DNA from 2 places in the Lysinibacillus sp. FSL K6-0232 genome. Region 1 is predicted to be linked to the other one. Evidence: riboswitches for the same ligand, from Rfam matches in the RefSeq annotation. Region 1 holds a riboswitch; the other holds the start of a gene.
The links. A riboswitch is a leader RNA that binds a small molecule or an ion and turns the genes downstream of it on or off. The one in region 1 is predicted to bind S-adenosylmethionine.

Region 1 (7,526 bases):
AAAATGATTAAATGTATTTCATTATTTTTTAGTTTTTCCAACGCCTCTACGCCATCTGCTGCCTTGATAACATTATAACCTTCATTTTTTAAATAGATTTCAATACCATCACGAATATCTTGATCGTCATCTGTAACAAGAACTGTTAATTTCGTCATGATATACACCTCACTCTCAAATATTAGTGTACTGTTCAAATCTTAAAAACCAGTTACGATAAAAATGAAGAATTTCTTAAGGTTTTACTGAGGCTTTTTCTACTATAAAATAGTGCTAATAAAAATTAAATTTTATCTGTCTTGACCTCTATATTGTTGGCTCCTTATCATAGCACTGAGTTGATTTCCTTTCTACTAGCCAACTACTATTAGTAATAAAAGTGTGAATTACATCTTTTAGTGTTGAACCATGTTATTATTAATAATACAGATTTATCCAAAATCAAACAATTACCATTTTTACTTTAGTATGCTTTCTCTTTAATGAGCAGTATAATGAAAATAGTAAAAGGAGCGAAGTATATGTATAAAACAGTTGCAGAAACGGCTCTTGATCTTGGTATGCCTGAGGAGCAAATTATACGTTTAGTATATGAGGGACGTATCCGCTCTGTTTATGATGGGGAGCAAATACTTATCAATAGTGACCAGTTCAGCACTTATTTTGAGCAATTGGAGCGTATTAAAGAGGAAATTGAAATTTGGCGCTCTACCCCTATTCCAGAGGATATTGATGTAAAAGATGAAGATTAATAAAAAGCCTGCTATTCAATTGCTTGAATGGCAGGCTTCTAACCATTTATCGTAAAGAGTTTAAATTGTTACAACAAATCCAGCTCTTTTCCCAATTATTTCAGCATAATCCTCTACCATAACACTAGCAGTCGGATACATGCCAGCACCAGGGCCAATTAATGTAAGTGTACCGATATAATTCGTGTCTAAGGCAACCGCATTATTGACATCATCGACTGGATATAATGGATGTTCCTTATCAACTAATTGCGGACCTACCTTCGCTACAATTTTACCATTGTCCAGCTTTTCAACCTCTGCTACATGGCGATAGCGCATCCCCTTCTCATATGCTTCACGGACTTGTGTCGATGAAATATTATCAATACCAATGACCTCTACATCTGCCCAATCAGGTTGCTCCCCAAATGCCAGTGCACTTAAAATCATTAGCTTTTTAAAAGCATCCTGCCCTGAAACATCGTTATATGGGTCTGCCTCCGCGTAGCCTAAGCTTTGTGCCTCTTTTAATGCTTCCTCAAATGTACAGCCTTGTGCACGCATCTTTGTTAAAATATAGTTACATGTACCATTTAAAATTCCTTGTATACGGCTTACATCATTGACAAGTAAAATATTTTTCATTGTTTTAATAACAGGCACGCCACCTGCAGTAGTTGCTTCAAAGCCTACAAAAACACCATTTTCCTTTGCAAGTGCCTGCAATTCTAAGCCTCGCTTGGCAAACATCACTTTGTTGGCTGTAATAACATGGCATTTATGCTCAACCGCACGCTTTAAGTAGCTATACGCAGGCTCTTCATTAACAATTGCTTCAAATACAACCTGCATACCTGGTTCAGCTAAGACATCATCCATATTTGTTGTCATTAGATGTGCTGTCCCTGGTACACGTTCACGACTTGCATCTGTTACTAAAATTTTTGCTACTTCTAATTCAATGCCTAATTTATTTTTAAGCTCTTCTCGCTTTTCTTTTAATATATGGTAAATCCCTTGACCTACCGTTCCAAATCCTAAAATCGCTGCCTTTATAGTTGCCATTCCTGTTATTCCCTCCAACTTACATTCCGCAGTTTCCTAAAATTATTGTTAGCTTTTAGGTTATATACACCGAAAGCTTATAATTATTGTTTATATTGGTACAAGCTCCATTATTTTAGAAACTCTACAAATTCAAATAATTCAAAATTTAACTTAAAGAAAATTGTAACGCATATATATAGTTCACACAAGAAAAATCTTTCTAGGATGGACATTTGTTTCTTCTAGACGTGCATAAGAAATCGTTTTCAATCCCTTTACTATACGTGTTTACAGTATATGAATAACATTTGAACAAATCTTGACTATTTACTTACAACCACTAGCGTCGCATAAATTTTAACTGAATTTTCTGTTTTCTTTTCGTTCCTTTTATGAAGAAAAACGAAGACACTTAAGCAGAGGTAGTAGTCATCCATTTTTTTACTATAACCTGTGACGTGTGCGACAGAAAAGATGAACCCTTTATGGAATCGCTTTCCCGGCAATTTTTCGAACCCATAAGTGAGCGGATTTCCATGGAGCTGCCTTTAATAATCGACCAATTGTTAAATAGGTTTTCGAACTATTCGTGTTCAGTTGTGCCAACACATGTAGGCAATACACAATCATCGCAATGTAGACTTGATTATGCACGCCCTGTTCACTTTGCGCGTAAAACTTTTTAATATTTAGGTGTTGTTTCAACCATTTGAAAAATAGTTCAATTGCCCAGCGCGATTTGTACAGTTCTGCGATTTCGTCTGCGTTTAAATCAAACCGATTTGTAAGTAACTGCAGCTCATTTCCTTTTGTATCCGTTACTTTGACCCGACGAAAGTAGTTTTCTGCTCGGTTTTGGGGTGTGCCAATTAAAATCATTTCATCGGATAAGGCGATTGATTCTTCGGGCAATTGAAAGGCTTCAACGACACGAACCGCTGCGTTTTTTCGTAAGCGCGAGACAAAGAAATAACCGTCATCCGTCATCTGATCAAATTGTTTATAGTCTAAATAACCACGGTCAAAAACGTACATGCATTCCTTGTCGTCAACGAGCAGTTCGAGCTGACCATGATCGTGCTCAATCGCATTTGTGAGAATCGCCTGATCCGGATACGAATGCCCTTCTTCTACGTAAATGAGTCGTAAATGAAGCTTGATGCCCGACTTCGTTTGGCGAAATTCAGCCCACTTATGGTTGTTCAAATTCAACGGCAACGTACTCGAATCAATGATTTTCAATGGTGTCGTGATTTGCCGGCGCTGCTTATACTGTGCCTTTTCGTGAATTTGAGCGACTAAATCATAAAATACCTGTTGAAACACCTCTGTTGGTACGTAATTTAACCGACGACCTAACTGTGAAAAGCTGATGGATGTTAATTTAGTGGCTTGTTGAAGTTCATCTGAAAATAACTTCAATTGCACATCGCGCATACTTTCGGCTTCATTCAGTTGGGCGAACAGCAGTAGTTTTAAAAATGAATCCATGTATAGCTTCTTTGTATAGTTATTTAATTGATGGGTTTCAACCAAATCCGCGAATTTCGTGGAGGAGATGGGTGAAAACCATTGTTCAAATGATGTTTTTCGTGTAAACTTATCCATGCTTGAGTCCTTTGTATTGGATTTGGATGGTTTGCTACCACCAACCAGTATAAAGGATTTTTTTATGCTTGGAATAGATGACAGAAATTTCAGTTTAATTAAACGCGTTGGATTATTTTAATGCGACGCTAGTGACTTACAACAAATAAATGTTTTCTTCTATTGTATAGTATACGCAAATATAGTGTTAACAAGACCCCTATTAAAAAAGCTCATTCCCTGTAGCAGCAGAGAATGAGCTTAAAGATATAAGGGGAGTTTTAGCCTGCTTTTGAAAGCAATTGATAGCGATATTGTGTTAAAACCTGTTGAACAAGGCTGACTTCCTTCTCTGTAAAATTCGGCACAGCATATGTACGTTCAACTAATTGGAATGTACCATATTTTAAATAATACTCTGTTGCAGGAAGTGGGATATGACTTATACCATAACTTTGATAAGCTTCATAAACTTCCTTTACGCTATAGCCTTCTTCTTGTGCACAAATTTGTTCATAAAATGCTGTATGACCAAAAGCTTGTTGCCATTTTTCTTCAACTGATGCAAGTAAGTGTTGCATGGCCTTATTGTTTACAAATATATAACCTTCGTTTAGTTCATAAATAAAATAAGATGCAATATTTTGTGCACTATAAATATTACCCATTTAAACCACTCCTTTATCATCAGTTTTTAGAGAGAAATAGCTGCTGGTTAGACAGCACTTTTAACTGTTTACCCTTTAAAAAGTTAGTGTCGCTCATTTATATTATTTCCTAGTATATAGCATGGTTTTATTTAAGTCAATAATACAAATAAAAATACTAGGTTTTATTTTCGAGAAAGTTCTGACAATTTACCAAATGAGGTAAATAGCTGATGCAGCAACGTTTTACGCATTACCAAATGAGGCACTTCAAATGAGAAAATACGTAAACGCTACAACATTGCTCTTTATCTTCTCTAGCTTAAGCTTCTATTGTTTGCTCAGCTGATGTTGCTTGTGCAATTGCCTGTTCTAAATCAGCAATAATATCTTCCACTGCCTCTAAGCCGATAGATAAGCGAATGAGCGATTCGGCTACGCCAGCTTGGACCAATTCCTCTGCTGATAATTGCTGATGTGTCGTGGATGCTGGGTGTATAATTAACGATTTAGCATCTCCTACATTCGCTACATGTGAGAATAGCTTTACACTATCAATAAGCTTTCTTCCTGCTTCACGTCCACCTTTAATGCCAAAGGTAAGCACTGAACCGAAGCCATTTCTTAAATATTTCTTCGCCAAATGATGTGTAGGGAAATCCTCAAGACCATTGTAATTTACATATTCCACAGATGGGTGGTTTTGTAAATATTCAGCCACTGCCAATGCATTTTCATTATGTTTAGGTATACGCAAATGAAGCGTTTCTAAACCTTGTAGGAAATTAAAAGCAGCGTCAGGGCTCAATGTTGGACCAAAGTCGCGTAATAATTGTACACGTAGCTTTGTAGCAAAAGCAGTGGATGCTGTATCAATGCCATAACGTAGTCCATGATAGGAAGCATCAGGCTCCGTAAAGCCAGGGAACCGTCCACTCGTCCAGTCAAACTTACCAGCATCTACTACAACACCACCTAAAGTTGTACCATGACCACCAATCCATTTTGTTGCTGAATGAACAACAATATCTGCCCCAAAGTCAATTGGTGTAGAGCCATAAGGAGAAGCAAATGTGCTATCTATAATTAATGGCAAGCTGTTGTCATGAGCAATTTTAGCAACCGCTTCAATATCTAAAACCTTTAAGCTTGGATTACCATAGACTTCAGCAAAAACAGCCTTCGTTTTATCAGTAATCGCTGCATGGAAATTTTCTGGGTTTGTTTCATCTACAAAAATTGTTTTAATACCGTAGTTTGGTAATGTATTTGCGAATAAATTATAAGTACCACCATATAAAGAACTAGCTGCTACTATTTCATCACCAGCTCCTGCTAGGTTTAAAATGGAGAAGGCAATCGCTGCTGCACCAGATGAAAGTGCTACTGCCGCTGTCCCACCCTCCAATAAAGCTACACGCTTTTCAAAAACATCTACAGTAGGGTTTGTAATACGTGTGTAAATATTCCCCGCTTCCTCTAAGGCAAAAAGACGTTGCGCATGAGCAGTGTCTTTAAAAACAAAAGCTGTTGAACGATAGATAGGAACTGTACGGGTGCCTGTCACAGGGTCTGGCTCTTGACCACCATGTAACAATAATGTTTCTGGTTTAAAATCTGTCATTGTATACCTCCAAATGGTTATTTTTTTACGATGGTACCGGAGATGAGGAGGATTTTCTGTAGAAAACAAAAAACCCTCTTCAGCTAAGAAGAGGGTTGCAGTTGCAAGTTTTCCTCCCCTTATCTGCCAGATTCAAGCATGAATCTGCAGGAATTAGCACCGTAGTAAGTTCGTCACTCACTGGTTGCTGGGCATCATAGGGCCTGTCCCTCCGCCGCTCTTGATAAGAGTATGTGATTCAATTTCCATCGTTGTTACACAGTATAAACATAGAGTTTTTTTCTGTCAACCTATAAATTTTATTTTTTCCGAAACTTCTGTTTGCTTTTTTTCGTAATATGAACACATACATTATTTTTAGAAATCAATTCGAAAGGAGTATTTTTATGGTAAAAGCCGTGATTACTGTTCTTATTGTCGGCTATCTTATTGGCTGCATTCATGGTTCGAAGGTGGCGCAAATTTTATCGGGGGTTGACCTAAAAAAAGCTGGTCATGGCAATGCTGGAGCCTCCAATGCCACACTTTCTCTTGGCTGGAAATACGGTGTTTTAGTCGCTCTCATTGATATTGGCAAAGGAGTTATTGCCATTATTGGTGCACACCTATATTTTGGGGATGCTACATTTTTGACAGAAGAGCAAATATGGCTGCTGACATACCTGATAGCTGCAGGTGTTATTTTAGGTCATAACTTCCCGTTTTATATGGGCTTTAATGGCGGTAAAGGGACTGCCTCTATTATTGGTATTTTGCTTGCTGTGAATTGGAAAATTGGTTTATTTGCACTTATACTTTTTGTTATTTTATCGTTTGCTACAAACTATTTAATTGTTGGTGTACTTGAGTTTTATCTTGTCTTTTGTACAGCCACATATTTATGGATTCCCGGAATCGGCCCAACTGTTATCGCACTATTGCTTTTTGTCATCGCTATGATTTTACATATTGAAAATATTAAACGATTAGTGAAAGGCACAGAGCCTAAAGTCACCTCAGCATTTAAGAAAAAGAAATAGTATTATTATAGAAATTTAACAAACTATTACGATTGCATTTATTTGAAACGGGTACAATATTAACAATGGAGGCATTGGCAATTTCAGCCTCCTGTCTTCACTAACAATGTGCTGCGTAATCATAAAAGCATGCTCAGCATTTTTCCACAAAAATATTTATCGGAATTATAATATCCCCTATACACTGGCATTGAATTACTTACATAGTTATTTTGTCTTTTGTATGACCGTATATTTTCTCTTTATTATCTGCTTAATGCTCTAAAAAGTAATTATTTTACATACTGATTATTCTATAATAAAATGGACAGTTTTCTATCTTAATAAAGTATTGTCCTAACCGATGTTATGAATAATAGTGTAGAAAGGATGAGAAAATATGTCAGCACTGAAACAAGAAGCTACAAAACGTAATTTAAAGCCTCTCTGGATTGCGCTAGCCTTTGCCCTACTAATTATTATTACATTTTTGCCGAATAATGGTGAGCTACCTGTAGCAGGACAGCGCTCTCTAGCCATCCTAGCCTTCGCAGTTATTCTTTGGGTAACAGAAGCTGTATCATATCCTGTTAGCTCAGCGATGATTATTGCACTTGTTACTGTGTTACTTGGGCTTGCGCCAACAGTTAATGACCCTACAACAGAATTAGGTACAGCAGGTGCTCTAAAGCTTGCATTAAGTGGCTTTAGTAATTCCGCAGTCGCTCTAGTAGCAGCAGCTCTTTTTTTAGCAGCAGCAATGCAGCTTACCAACTTGCATAAGCGACTCGCTCTCTGGATTCTTTCACTTGTAGGAACAAAAACGAAAGCTATTGTATTTGGCGCTATTCTAGTATCAATAGCCCTTGCATTCTTTGTCCCTTCTGCT
Region 2 (7,526 bases), 3.2 Mb from region 1:
GCGTATACAAGCAGACAATACATGGTTTGCTCAAAATATGAACTTATTAGCATTTACTGAAGTGCATATAACAGCCTTGCAAAAAATATTGTATCAGATAGTTCAAGGACTATTAAAAGAGCAGCAGCAGCGTTATTTACAAATTGTCTATACAGGGCAATCTGTACAGGAGAATGTATTAACACTGTTAGCAGAGTATGATGACGTGCTGCGTGATGCTATTCCACATCCTGTTTATATTCTTATTTGGCAAATTTCTTCGCTAGAGAAGCTAGCTTGTAGTGCTGAAGTAGTGGACGATGTATTGGATGTGCTGGAGTGGTATTGTCAGCATCACGCTAAACAAATCAAGATATTAAGTGAAGACGAATTAGACTATGAGGAAATGATCGATTTATACAAAGAGGCGGTCGAGGAGCAGGATGCAGAGGCACAGTATCGCCTAGGGCAATATTATAATGCTATAGAAGGTGAATATTTTCAGCCAGAAAAATCGCTAAAATGGTTTGAACGTGCAGCTGTTCAGGGTAATATAGATGCACAATATCTACTAGGAAATTTTTACTTTGAAGGAATTGGTGTTGAAGAAAATTACTCCCTTGCATTTTCATTTTATGAAAAAGCGGCTTTACAGGGCCATGCGGATGCAGCTAATAATTTAGCGGATATGTATTTTAATGGAGAGGGTGTACCGCAAAATTACCTACTAGCAAAAAAATGGTTTGACTATGCAGCAAAGCATCATGTTGCCGAAGCAATGTTTACTTTAGGAATTATTTATGAACAAGGATTAGGCGTGACGGCTGATAAGGAAACAGCCTTTCGTGCTTATAAAAAATCTGCTGAGGCAGGTTATGTGGAGGCACAGTATCGTCTTGGTGGCATTTATTTGGAAGGACGCCTAGCTCAAGCGAAAGATGTAAATCGTGGTCTATTTTGGTATGAAAAAGCGGCAGAGCAATACCATGTTGATGCTTTTTATGATTTAGGCTTTATCTGGAGCAATGGTTTAACAGGGATACGTAATATTGAAAAAGGAATTCATTGGTATAAGCAAGCAGCACTTCAAGGTGATGCAGCTGCAAAGCTACAGCTTGGGCATATTTACAATAAAGGGGAAGGAATTGCCCGAAATATAAAAGAAGCGATGAAATGGTACCGTCTTGCGGCTGATGCTGGTGTTGAAGAGGCTGCCAAATTACTGCTGGAACTTAAAAAATTATGAATTTTGTATGAAAAACATTTAAGTATTTATATCTATTTATCTGCGTTTTTATAATAGGTAAAATATACTTTAATTATACAATCATTTAGGTTTATAAACCTATTTTTAGGGGTACGCGAAAATATTAGAATAGTTAAATTGAATGTGAACAAAGTAAGGTTTTAGTCATGATAATTAATGAAAAGACTGCATAATAATATTATAATAACTTTTTATTCTTCATATTAAAAAGATCAATAGGAAGGGCTTTCAACCTATTTTGTGTAAAATATTGTAATTTATAAGATTGACAGCCATTTGTAAAATGATTAAGGTATTATGAGAGATTTTGATAAGAAAAAATAGACAAAACCCGCTATTGAAAAGGTTTGTTGGCTCAAAGTAATGATATTTATGTAGTTGGGGAAGAGCGATTAATCCGTTGTGAAAGAAACAAAACTTGCAGAGTGAAAGTCAACCACAAATTATTGTGAAAAGCCCCTTCTTGTAGTAATCGATAAATTATATTAGATGTTTCTTAACATAATGAAAGTAAACAGAATGAAAGAGGGAAAATATGTGGTTTTTCAAAAAAGGAGAAAGATAAAATCATTAGACTTACAGCAATATATTGTGAAAATGGATTTGTCTAATCGCCCATCCATGATAAAACAAATGGAGATGCTAAATTTAACAAAGCAAGATTTACAATATTTAAAAGCATTTCAGCCATATGTAATGAACAGTATAGATCACATCGTTAACCGTTTTTACGAAGTGGTAGGGAGAGAGCAGCAATTAGTAGATATTATTAACCATCATAGTTCTGTAGAAAGGCTGAAAATAACATTGCGTCAGCATATTATTGAAATGTTTAACGGAACAATTGATGAGGAGTTCTACCAAAGGCGTGTAAAAATTGCGAAGGTGCATGTTCATATTGGTCTTCGAACACAATGGTATATTTGTGCATTTCAAGATCTATCTACATCATTTATTGATTTAGTGGAGGGAAATATAGAGTATCCTTATGATCAATTTAATACGATTAGGGCAATCCTAAAAATATGTAATTTTGAGCAGCAGCTTGTGTTAGAGGCATTTGAGAATACTGTTGAAGAACTAAAAGATACTATTGAGCAAGAGAGAGAATCAATAGAGCAGCAAATTGTAGCATCTTCAGAGGCACTAGCAACAATATCAGAGGAAACAAACACCTCCTTTGGTCTTTTAAGTACGCAATCGGAAGAGCTTAAACAGCTAGCAAAAAAATCACTTGATGTATCGATGTTAGCTGAAGGTCAAGCGCTTGAAGGTCGTGAGCGCTTAAAAAATCAGTCACAAAATATGCTTAATATTATCCATTCATTGCGTGATATCGAAGAAAATATAGAGCATTTAGCTGGTATGTCAAAGGAAATGGAATCGATTATGAGCGTAGTGACGAATATTGCGAATCAAACGAATCTATTAGCTTTGAATGCTGCCATTGAAGCTGCCCGTGCTGGAGAAGCGGGTAAAGGCTTTAGTGTAGTAGCTGATGAGGTGCGGAAATTATCTATTCAAACAAAAGAATCTGTGACAGCTGTTGCATTATTACTGCAAAAAACAAGTGAGCGGATGGAGAAGCTAGAGGACTCACTAACAAATATTCAAGATGAGGTTGCGTCTGGTGAGGAAAATATGTCACAGACGGAAGGTCAATTTACGAATATACTAGGAGCAATGACAGAGGCAAAGGATCAAAATAATTGTATGGCAGACAAAATACAAGTTATTGTAGAAATATTAAATGAGCTAAGTACTTCTTTTAGTGAGGTAGCAAATTCAGCAGAAAAGTTAGCAAGCTTTGCACAAAACTTAAATGACTAAACAAAGGTAGCGATCCCCTATATATGTATGAGAAGTACACGAACGGAGAGTGAAGCTACATACTTAAAGGGCGATCAAAAAATTTTCTAAATGAAATATTAATGGCTAATAAAGTGAAACTAACAATCAGTGGTGCTTGCACACACTCACTGATTGTTAGTTTTCTTAATTGAGTTTTTACAGGCTATACCTGATGCTACACTTTCGCACAGAAAATCGTTTTGTGCTGCTGCTGCGTTGCACTGCGCTTTCACAACAGAAAGAGGTATGTTTCAAAATCATTTGAAACATACCTCTTTTGCTAATTTTGTAAAGGGTTGAGCTTAATTTTGATGCAAAAAGGTTTATACTGTAGAGAGGAAGAACTAAAAATAGGGGCGGTTAATGATGAAAACAGTTGTTGTATTAGGCGGCGGTATTACAGGATTATGTACAATGCATTATTTGCAACGTCAGGTGAAGGAGAAACAGTTAGATGTTCGACTAGTGCTTGTTGAGAAAAATACATATTTAGGTGGTAAATTACACTCAGCGTATGAGCAAGGCTTTATTATGGAAACAGGTGCTGATTCCATTGTAGCCCGTCATAAAGGGGTAATGGAGCTTGTGCAGGAGCTTGATTTTGAAGAGCAATTAGTTTACAACGAAACAGGCATTTCCTATATTTATACAAACAATGAGCTTCATGCTATTCCAGCAGATTCTACATTTGGTATACCAATGAGTATCGAATCCCTTGAGCAAAGTACATTAATTTCAGAACAAGGTAAACAAGAGGCATTAAAGGACTTAGCATTACCAAATAGGGGCTTTACAAAGGAAAGCTCCATTGGAGAGTTTTTAACGTATTATTTAGGAGAGGAGCTTGTGCAAAACCAAATTGCGCCTGTGCTTGCTGGTGTTTATTCTGGCGATCTATACCAGCTTTCAATTGCCTCTACTTTGCCATACCTAATTGATTATAAAGATAATTATGGCAGTATTATTAAAGGCTTTGATGCAAATCGTGAGCAATTTATGCAAGCAGCTAACAAAAAATTTATATCGTTCCAAAATGGCTTGTCCTCCTTTATTAACCAGTTAGAGCAAACGTTAACGGATGTAGAAATTATAAAAGGCGTGGAAACGATAAGTATTCAAAAAAAGGAAAGTGACTATCTAATTTCCCTAGCGAATAATGCAAGCATTGTAGCGGACTATGCTGTTTTAGCGCTGCCAAATGAAGCCGTACAAAGTATCTTACAGGATAAAGCTTTAGATTACTATTTTGATCAATTTACAACTGCGTCAGCCATTACGATTTATTTAGGCTTTAATATACCAGATGCTCGATTGCCAGCAGATGGAACAGGCTATATTGTGTCACATAATTCGGATGTTGTATGTAATGCAGCGACTTGGACAAGCCGTAAATGGAAGCATACATCGAAGGATAGTAGATTACTTGTACGACTTTTTTATAAAAGCATTAATCCAGCGTATGAACAGCTACGTTTAATGACAGATAAGGAATTGGCAGCCATTGCTTTGGAGGATATTCGCAAAAGCTTGGGGATTGAGGAGCAGCCTACTGTTGTCAATGTAACAAAATGGATCGATCAAATGCCTAAATATGATTTAGCACATCGTGAGGCATTGCAAGGGCTGCAACAGGAGCTAGATAAAAATTATCCGAATTTAGCGATTGCAGGCTGCTCTTATTTTGGTGTAGGCATTGGTGCCTGTATTCAAAATGGGAAAAAGATTGGCGAGGAGCTTGCAGAGAAATTAGTTAAATTCTAAGACTTTAAGCGAAAAATTACTTTGTTCTGTGAAATAGTCTTGACTCAATCGCCTGTAAACGATATGATTCTTTTAATTATTTAAAAAATTCATACTTAATTCTTATCAAGAGAAGCTGAGGGACTGGCCCAATGAAGCTTCAGCAACCAACATTATGTCAGGTGCTAAATCCAGAAGACTCTTGTAGTCGAAGATGAGAAGGAACAACATTGACAAATCGTTAAAGCCTTCTTTTTATGAAAGAGGGCTTTTTCTTTTGAGATGATCGAAAACTTCCAATTATGTTGAAGCATAGTTGATAATGATAGAGTTAAGAAGGAAGAGAGGCAATTTTATGGGATTACTTGAAAGATTAAAAACACATGTATTGACGGCAGATGGTGCAATAGGGACGGTACTCTATGGCTACGGCTTAGAATATTGCCATGAGGAAATGAATATACAGAAGCCTGAATTAATTGAAAAGATTCATAGAGAATATATTGCAGCGGGTGCTGATGTGATTCAAACAAATACGTATGGAGCAAATGCTATTAAATTAGTTCGTTATGGATTAGAGTCACGTGTTCAGCAATTTAATGAAGCGGCCATCACAATTGCAAAACGAGCAGCGGCGGATGGCGGTCAATTTGTGCTAGGAACAATTGGTGGTATTCGTGGCATTCGTAAAAGTGATGCAACATTAGAGGAAATACTAGCAGCTGTCGAAGAGCAGGCAACAGTGTTACTGGCAGGGAATCCAGATGGTCTTTTACTTGAAACGTATTATGATTTTGAAGAGTTAACAGCGACATTAACAATGCTACGAGCAAAAACAGCTTTACCGATTATTGCACAAGTGTCAATGCATGAGCCAGGTGTGCTGCAAAATGGGCTTTCTTTAAATGAGGCATTGCATGATCTAGAGGCATTGGGTGCAGATGTGGTTGGTGTAAACTGCCGTTTAGGTCCGCATCATACAATTCAAGCATTTGAAGGCGTTGAGCTTCCTAAAAAGGCATTTATGTCAGCTTACCCAAATGCTTCGCTTCTTGATTTAGAGGATGGGCGTGTTGTTTATGAATCAGAGGCTGATTATTTTGGTCGAGCAGCTGTAGCGTTGCGTGATCAAGGCGTGCGTTTAATTGGAGGGTGCTGTGGTACAACGCCAAAACATATTGCAGCAGCTAAGAAATACTTAGAGGAGCTATCACCAGTTAGTGAAAAGCATGCAAAGCCAGTGAAAATTGAGGTTGTTCGTGAAGCAGAACCAGCTAAGCATGAATCTCTTTATGAAAAGGTCAAGCGTGAACGTTCTGTAATTGTAGAGCTAGATACACCAAGGCATTTAGAGATTGATGGCTTTATTGAGGGAGCGCAGCAATTATATAATGCTGGTGCTGATGTTGTGATGATGGCAGACAACTCACTAGCCTCTCCACGCATTAGTAATATTGCGATGGGTGCATTATTAAAGGAAACATATGGTGTACGTCCCCTTACACATATTACATGTCGAGACCGTAATTTAATTGGTCTTCAGTCACATTTAATGGGGCTTAATGCTTTAGGTATTCATGATGTGCTAGCTGTGACAGGTGACCCTACAAAAGTAGGCGATTTCCCAGGAGCAACAAGTGTTTATGATGTATCTTCAATGGAATTAATCCAATTAATTAAGCAGTTAAATGAAGGTGTTTCGTTCTCAGGCAAGCCCCTTCGTAAAAAAGCGAGCTTTTCAGTTGCTGCTGCCTTTAACCCAAATGTGCGCGTATTAGATCGTGCAGTAGCTCGTTTAGAGAAAAAAATCGAGCACGGTGCTGACTACTTTATTTCACAGCCTGTTTATACAAAAGAAAAAATTGTGGAAATTTATGAGGCAACAAAGCATTTACAAGCACCTATTTATCTTGGAATTATGCCAGTCACAAGCTATAAAAGCGCAGAGTTTTTACATCATGAGGTTCCCGGTATAAAATTATCAGAGGATGCTCTAGCAAGAATGAAAGCTTGTGGTGATGATAAGGAACGTGCAACACAGGAGGGTATTGCCATTGCTAAGGAATTAGTGGAAGTGGCTGCACAATACTTCAATGGAATTTACCTAATTACACCGTTTTTACGCTATGATGTCACACTAGAGTTAATGAAATATATCAAACAATTGGACGAACAGAAAAAAGGAGTAAGCATAGATGGTTAAGCACTTGATTGAAGAGCAACTAGAGAAACGTATTTTAATCCTTGATGGCGCAATGGGTACAATGTTGCAAAATGAAAACTTATCAGCTGAGGATTTTGGTGGTGAGGAGCTCGATGGCTGTAATGAAAATCTTGTGCTCACTAGACCAGATATTATTGAGAAAGTTCACTGCAAATATTTGGAGGCAGGCGCAGATATTATTTGTACCAATACATTTGGTGGAACGCCGATTGTGTTAAATGAGTATAATCTTGGTGCAAAAGCAGAGGAAATTAATAAGCGTGCAGTAGAAATTGCTCGCCAAGCAGTGGATAGCTTTTCCACATCTGATTGGCCACGCTTTGTTGCGGGAGCTATGGGACCAACAACAAAAACATTATCCGTAACAGGTGGTATTACATTTGATGAGCTAGAGGAAAATTTTTATGTGCAGGCAAAGGCATTAATTGAGGCAGGCGCAGATGTATTGTTGCTTGAAACAAGTCA

Region 2: linked by a shared signal. The riboswitch ahead of MHB42_RS17785 (bifunctional homocysteine S-methyltransferase/methylenetetrahydrofolate reductase) and the one ahead of MHB42_RS02000 (O-acetylhomoserine aminocarboxypropyltransferase/cysteine synthase family protein) in region 1 are both predicted to bind S-adenosylmethionine.

Annotation. Positions count from the first base shown of each region.
Region 1 is NZ_JBBOYW010000001.1:412,665-420,190, reverse strand. It holds gene MHB42_RS02025 (response regulator transcription factor) at 1-158, opposite strand, end outside; gene MHB42_RS02020 (DNA-binding protein) at 522-752, shown strand; gene MHB42_RS02015 (homoserine dehydrogenase) at 813-1,799, opposite strand; gene MHB42_RS02010 (IS4 family transposase) at 2,265-3,389, opposite strand; gene MHB42_RS02005 (hypothetical protein) at 3,650-4,036, opposite strand; gene MHB42_RS02000 (O-acetylhomoserine aminocarboxypropyltransferase/cysteine synthase family protein) at 4,338-5,639, opposite strand; SAM riboswitch class I at 5,756-5,869, opposite strand; gene MHB42_RS01995 (glycerol-3-phosphate acyltransferase) at 6,026-6,658, shown strand; gene MHB42_RS01990 (DASS family sodium-coupled anion symporter) at 7,038-7,526, shown strand, end outside.
Region 2 is NZ_JBBOYW010000001.1:3,622,685-3,630,210, reverse strand. It holds gene MHB42_RS17800 (SEL1-like repeat protein) at 1-1,225, shown strand, start outside; gene MHB42_RS17795 (globin-coupled sensor protein) at 1,784-3,076, shown strand; gene hemG (protoporphyrinogen oxidase) at 3,464-4,858, shown strand; SAM riboswitch class I at 4,958-5,058, shown strand; gene MHB42_RS17785 (bifunctional homocysteine S-methyltransferase/methylenetetrahydrofolate reductase) at 5,193-7,040, shown strand; gene metH (methionine synthase) at 7,033-7,526, shown strand, end outside.